Regions from separate parts of the Marmoricola sp. RAF53 genome, predicted to be linked through region 1. Evidence: predicted binding sites of a transcription regulator. Region 1 holds the regulator's gene; the other holds the start of a gene.
What was found. The regulator HrcA, encoded in region 1, represses chaperone genes, less so after heat shock. The targets are predictions, from matches to a motif close to TTGGCACTCGNNNNNNNCGAGTGCCAA.

Region 1 (3,403 bases):
CTCGCCGCGCCAGACGGCGACCGAGCGGGAGGCGGCCCAGGGCACGATCGTGTCGACGTCGATCTCGGTCAGCACCTCGACCGCGAGCTCGCCGCGGTCGCCCTTGGGGATCGCCTGGACCACGGTGACGTGAGGCGTGGCCGCGGGCACGACCTCGACCTCTGCGGCCTCCACGACGAGGGTGCTCTTGGTCGCCTCGACGACCGACCCGGTCAGCCGGGTGCCGTCGCCGTCGGTGAGGACGACCTGCTCGCCGACCCGGATCCGCTTCACGGTCGCCGCGTGCCGGCCCTCGTCGCCGTCGAGCAGGACCCGGTCCCCGGTCCGGGCACCGCGCACCCCCTCGGTGACGAAGACCGGGAGACTCACTGCTTGAACGCGTCCCGGATGCGGCCGAACATGCCCTTGTGGTCGGTGTTCTGGATCCGACCGTCGGGGGCTTCCTCGTTGCGCAGCTGCGCGAGCTCGCGCAGCAGCGCCTCCTGGCGGTCGTCGAGCCTGTTCGGGGTCTCGACGTCGATGGTGACCACGATGTCGCCGCGGCCCTGGCCGCGCAGGCTCGGGACGCCGCGGCCGCGGAGCACCTGCTCGGTGCCCGACTGGGTGCCCGGCTTCACGTCGAGGGTGAGCGACGTGGTGACCTCGATCTCCTCGGTGTCCAGGTCGGCCTCGAGCAGCGGGAGCTCGATCGCGGTGCCCAGCGCGGCCGCGGTCATCGGGACCGTCACGGTGCAGCGCAGGTTCAGGCCCTCGCGGTGGAAGATCCGGTGCGGGGCGACGTGCACCTCGACGTACAGGTCGCCGGGCTGGCCGCCGCCGGGGCCGACCTCGCCCTCGCCGCTGAGCTGGACCCGGGTCCCGGTGTCGACGCCCGGCGGGATCTTCACGTGCAGGGCGCGGCGCGAGCGGACCCGTCCGTCGCCGGCACACTCACGGCACGGGTCCGGGATGATCTCGCCGTAGCCGCGGCAGGCGGCGCACGGGCGCAGCGTCCGGATCTCGCCGAGGAAGGACCGCTGCACGTGCTGGACCTCACCGCGACCGTGGCAGGTCTCGCAGGTCACCGGGCGGGTGCCCTCGGCGGCGCCGGAGCCGTGGCAGGTGGTGCAGAGCACGGCGGTGTCGACCTTGAGCTCGCGGGTGGTGCCGAACGCCGCCTCGGCCAGCTCCAGGTCGAGCCGGACCAGGGCGTCCTGGCCGCGGCGCTGGCGCGGGCGCGGGCCCCGGCCGCCGGTCTGCTGGCCGCCGAAGAAGGCGTCCATGATGTCGGTGAAGGAGAACCCGGCCCCCTGGCCGAAGCCGCCGCTGGCGCTGAACGGGTCGCCGCCGAGGTCGTAGACCCGGCGCTTCTCCGGGTCGGAGAGGATCTCGTAGGCCGCGGAGACCTCCTTGAACTTCTCCGGCGCACCCGGGTCGGAGTTCACGTCCGGGTGGTACTGGCGGGCGAGGCGCCGGTAGGCCTTCTTGAGGGTGTCGGCGTCGGCGTCGCGGTCGACGCCCAGGGTGGCGTAGGGATCGGAGGTCACGGCGATCTTTCTCAGGCTTCTTCGAGGTAGGAGGACACGTAACGGGCGACCGCGCGGACGGCGGCCATCGACCCGGGATAGTCCATCCGGGTCGGGCCGACGATGCCGAGAGCGGCGAGGCTCTCGTCGGACGCGCCGTAGCCGGTGGACACGACCGAGGTGGTCGCGAGCTGGTCGTAGGGGCCTTCGTGGCCGATGCGGACGGTGATCTGGCTCGTCGAGCTGGCCTCGCCGAGGAGCTTGAGCAGCACGACGTGCTCCTCCAGCGCCTCGAGCAGCGGCTTGATGGTCTGGTCGAAGCTGTCGCCGAACCGGGCGAGGTTGGCGGTGCCGCCGACGACGACCCGCTCGTCGGAGCGGTGGTCGGACATCGCCTCGACCAGGGCGGCGACGACCGCGGTGTACGTACGCCGCGACTCGGGCACGACGTTCTCGGGCAGCGCCCCGAGCGCGGCGGCCGCGTCGGAGATCCGCTGGCCGGCGGCCGAGCCGTTCACCCGCATCCGCAGGTCGGCGAGGATCTCGTCGGTCAGCTCGACCGGCACCTCGATGACCCGCTGCTCGACCCGGCCGGTCGACATGATGAGCACGGCGAGGACGCGGGCGCTGCTCAGCGCGACCAGCTCGACGTGCCGGACCGTGGAGCGCGACAGCGACGGGTACTGCACGATCGCGACCTGCTGGGTCAGCTGGGCGAGCAGCCGGACGCTGCGCTGGACGACGTCGTCGATGTCGTGGGCGCCTTCGAGGAACCCGGCGATGGCCCGACGCTCGGCCGGCGACATCGCCTTGAGGGTGGTGAGCCGGTCGACGAAGAACCGGTAGCCCTTGTCGGTCGGGATCCGGCCGGCGCTGGTGTGCGGCTGGGCGATCAGGCCCTCGTCCTCGAGGGCGGCCATGTCGTTGCGCACGGTCGCCGGGGAGACGCCGAGGCGGTGCCGCTCGACCAAGGTCTTGCTGCCGACGGGCTCCTGGGTCGCCACGTAGTCCTCGACGATCGCGCGCAGGACTGCGAGCTTGCGGTCCTCGACCACGGCGACTCCTTCCGGACCTCGGGCACGGGCGGGATCGGCGGTATTGGCACTCGTCCGTGCGGAGTGCCAAGTCTACTAGGCGCCGGGTCGTGCCCGGGTGCGTCCTAGGGTGTGCGTCGTGACCGACTTCACCGAGGTCGGCGACCGCGTCTGGGTCGCCCGCTACGACTGGTTCGACGTGAACGTGACCGTGGTCGGCGGCGAGCGCGGGCTCGTCGTCGTCGACACGAACGCCTCCTCCGCCGCCGCCCGGGCCACCCTGGCCGACCTGCGGCGGCTCTCGACGGGGCAGGTGATCGCCGCGGTCAACACGCACGTGCACTTCGACCACACCTTCGGCAACGCCGTGCTCGCGGCCGAGGGCGCGGAGCTGGTCGCGCACGAGGAGGCCGCCGCCGCGCTGCCCGAGCACTCGGCGACCATCCGCGCCGAGGCCGCCGCCGAGACCGACCCCCGGTTCGACGACTGGACCGCGACCGAGCTCGCTGTCCCGACGCGGACGTTCTCCTCCGCGCTCACCCTCGACCTGGGCGACCGGGTGCTGGAGCTGATCCACCCGGGCCGCGGGCACACGGCCGGCGACCTGGTGGTGCGGGTCCCCGATGCGGACGTGCTGCTGGCCGGAGACCTGGTCGAGGAGTCGGCGCAGCGCACCGCCGTCCCCGGGTTCGGCGCGGACTGCTTCCCGATGGAGTGGCCGACCAGCCTGGACCTTGCGCTCACCCTCACCACGGCGAGCACCGTGGTCGTCCCCGGGCACGGCGCTCCGGTAGACCGGGACTTCGTGCACGAGCAGCGCGCCGCCATCGGCGTGGTCGCGGAGACGATCCGCGACCTGGCCGG
Region 2 (3,403 bases), on a different contig from region 1:
GACCCGACCGGCGACCTCGGCGGCGTCACCGGCGCCCTCGACGATCGTGGTGTTGTCCTTGGTCACCACGACGCGGCGGGCGGTGCCGAGCACGTCGAGGCCGACCTGGTCGAGCTTGAGACCGACCTCGGGGGCGACGACCTGCGCGCCGGTGAGGACCGCGATGTCCTGCATCATCGCCTTGCGGCGGTCACCGAAGGCCGGCGACTTCACCGCGACGGCGTTGAACGTGCCGCGGATCTTGTTCACGACCAGGGTGGACAGGGCCTCGCCCTCGATGTCCTCGGCCAGGATGAACAGCGGCTTCCCGGCCTGGATGACCTTCTCCAGCAGCGGGAGCAGCTCGGCGATCGCCGAGATCTTGCCCTGGTGCAGCAGGATGTACGGGTCGTCGAGGACGGCCTCCATCGACTCCGGGTCGGTCACGAAGTACGGCGACAGGTAGCCCTTGTCGAACTGCATGCCCTCGGTGAAGTCGAGCTCGGTGCCCATGGTGTTGGACTCCTCGACGGTGATGACACCGTCCTTGCCGACCTTGTCGAAGGCCTGCGCGAGCAGCGCGCCGATCTCCTCGTCGCGGCTGGACACGGTCGCGACCGCGGCCATCTCCTCGACCGAGTCGACCTCGCGGGCCGCGTCGGACAGCGCGTCGGACAGCGCCGCGGCGGCGGCGTCCATGCCGCGCTTGAGACCCATCGGGTTCACGCCGGCCGCGACCGCGCGCAGACCCTCGTGGACCATCGCCTGGGCCAGCACGGTCGCGGTGGTGGTGCCGTCACCGGCGACGTCGTTCGTCTTGGTGGCGACCTCCTTGGTCAGCTGGGCGCCGAGGTTCTCGAACGGGTCGTCGAGCTCGACCTCGCGAGCGACGGTGACGCCGTCGTTGGTGATCGTGGGGGCGCCCCACTTCTTGTCGAGGACGACGTAGCGGCCCTTGGGGCCGAGGGTCACCTTGACGGTGTTGGCGAGGGCGTCGACGCCCCGCTCGAGAGCGCGTCGCGCGTTCTCGTCGAACTCAAGAATCTTGGGCACTGTTTCTCCTAGAAAGCAGTTGTGTGCCTGAGAACGCGCGGTGGCGCGTCCTCAGGCACACGACCTGATGGTTCAGGAAATGACGGCGAGGACGTCGCGCGCGGAGAGGATCAGGTACTCCGAACCGGCGTACTTGACCTCGGTGCCGCCGTACTTGCTGTAGATGACCTTGTCGCCGACGGCGACGTCCATCGGGATGCGCTCGTCGCCGTCCTCGTTGAACCGACCCGGGCCGGTCGCCACGACGAGGCCCTCCTGGGGCTTCTCCTTGGCGGTGTCCGGGATGACCAGGCCAGAGGCCGTGGTCTGCTCGGCGTCGAGCGGCTGCACGAGGATCCGGTCCTCGAGGGGCTTGATGTTGACCGACACGATGTCGACCTCCACTTTCACGCTTCGTTGGTGGTGGTTCACGTTTGCCGCCTGCGGTGTCGGCACGCCGTCGCGGGGGTCGTACCTCGGACGCAGGCGCTGGCAGACTCACGGGGAGAGTGCCAGCACCGAACTTAGCACTCGACCCGATCGAGTGCCAACGGCGGCCCCCACCGTGCCGTCGGCGCCACCCCGACCCGCGATGATGGCTCCGTGGACCTCGACGCGTTCCGGTGGCTGCTCACCCCCGAAGGCCAGCGGCTGTTGGCCCGCGCCGCCGACGCGCCCGCCGATCCGCTGCGTGCCAGCGCGTCGCTGCGCCGGCACGGGACCGCGGAGCAGGTGGCCGCGGCACTGACCCAGGCCCGCCTGCGCGAGCGGGCCGCCGACAAGTTCGGCGACCTGGCCGCCCGGATGTACTTCACCCCCGACGGGCTCGAGCAGGCGACCCGGCAGCCGGTGGCCGAGCACCGCGCCGCCCGGCTCGTGGCCGCCGGGACCTCCTCGGTCATCGACCTCGGCTGCGGCATCGGCGGCGACCTCGTCGCCGCGGCCCGCGCCGGGATCACCGCGGCCGGCGTCGACCTCGACCCGCTCCGGGTCGAGGTGGCCCGGGCCAACCTGGCAGCCCTGGACCTCGGCGGTGCGGTCGCGGTCGCGGACGCCACGACGGTCGACCACTCCCCCTTCGACGTCGCCTTCGCCGACCCGGCACGGCGCTCGGCGCGCGGCCGCAGCTTCGTCGTGGACGACTGGACCCCGCCGTGGCCGTTCGTCGAGGACCTGCTCCGGCGCACCTCCTGCGTGAAGGTCGCTCCAGGCATCCCGCACGCCCTGGTGCCCGCGGGTGTGGAGGCCGAGTGGGTCAGCGACCACGGCGAGGTGAAGGAGGCCGCGCTCTGGTCCGGTGCGCTGGCCACGGTCGCACGCCGGGCGACGGTCATCGGCAGCGGCGGCCTGGCCACCCTGACCGAGGAGGACGACCCCGGGGCGGAGGTGCGCGCGGTCGGCGACTACCTCTACGAGCCGGACGGCGCGGTGATCCGGGCCGGGCTGGTGACCGCGGTCGCCGCCGGCGTCGGCGGCGGGCTGGTCGACCCGCACATCGCCTACGTCACCGCCGACGACGCCTTCCGGACGCCGTTCGCGCGGTCCTACCGGGTCGTCGAGGAGCTGCCCTACCGGGAGAAGCAGCTGCGCGCCGCCCTGCGCGAGCGCGGCATCGGCCGGCTGACCATCAAGAAGCGCGGCGTCGACGTGGTGCCCGAGGAGCTCCGCAAGCGACTGGCGCCGACCGGTGACGCCGAGGGCACGATCGTGCTCACCCGGGTCGCCGGCCAGGGCACCTGCCTGCTGGTCCAGCCGTTCTGATCCCGGCCTCCGGGACCTACTTCCAGACGCGGAGGTAGTCGACGCTCAGCGTGGCCGGGACCGGCGCCTTGCCGGTGTAGGTGTTGCCGTTGACGCCGAGCGCCGCCGTGAAGGCCGCGATGTAGGGCTTCTGGAAGGCCGGGTCCCCGGAGGTGTTGACCAGGCAGCTCTTGCCGTTGACGAAGATCTCCAGGCGCTTGGCCGACCACTCGAGCCGGTAGGTGTTCCAGACCCCGCGGTTGGCGGTGCAGTTCCAGGCGGTGTTGGTGCCGACCAGGTTGCCGGCGGCGTCGGCGGCGTAGTGCAGGAACGGCACCGAGAGCGTCGGGTACTGCGAGTAGGTCTCGGAGATGTCGATCTCGCCGGCCCAGGGCCAGTACGCCGGGTCGGTGGTGGGCGCGACCCGGTCGTCGGGCCAGAGCCAGAACGACTCCTGCAGGCCGGGCGCGGTGGTGGCGGTGTTCTTGATCCGCGCCTCCCAGCGGCCGTACTGCTGGGAGAACATGTGGTAGCTGGAGACCATCCCGGAGCCGTACTGGGCCAGGGTCGGGTTGCTCGCGCCGCACAGCACCGGGGTGGCCAGCTTGCGCACGACCAGGTTGAGCGCGCCGTTGGCGACGTTGACGGTGCT

Region 2: groES (co-chaperone GroES) is a predicted target of HrcA. The motif match lies at 1,536-1,562, and genes of this name have one in related genera.

What each region holds. Positions count from the first base shown of each region.
Region 1 covers NZ_JBFRDX010000008.1:143,395-146,797, reverse strand. Annotated here, with positions in the region: gene AB4Y76_RS09885 (16S rRNA (uracil(1498)-N(3))-methyltransferase) at 1-369, opposite strand, end outside; gene dnaJ (molecular chaperone DnaJ) at 366-1,526, opposite strand; gene hrcA (heat-inducible transcriptional repressor HrcA) at 1,538-2,560, opposite strand; gene AB4Y76_RS09870 (MBL fold metallo-hydrolase) at 2,679-3,403, shown strand, end outside.
Region 2 covers NZ_JBFRDX010000005.1:145,804-149,206, forward strand. Annotated here, with positions in the region: gene groL (chaperonin GroEL) at 1-1,032, opposite strand, end outside; gene groES (co-chaperone GroES) at 1,105-1,401, opposite strand; gene AB4Y76_RS06150 (class I SAM-dependent methyltransferase) at 1,615-2,772, shown strand; gene AB4Y76_RS06155 (glycoside hydrolase family 16 protein) at 2,789-3,403, opposite strand, start outside.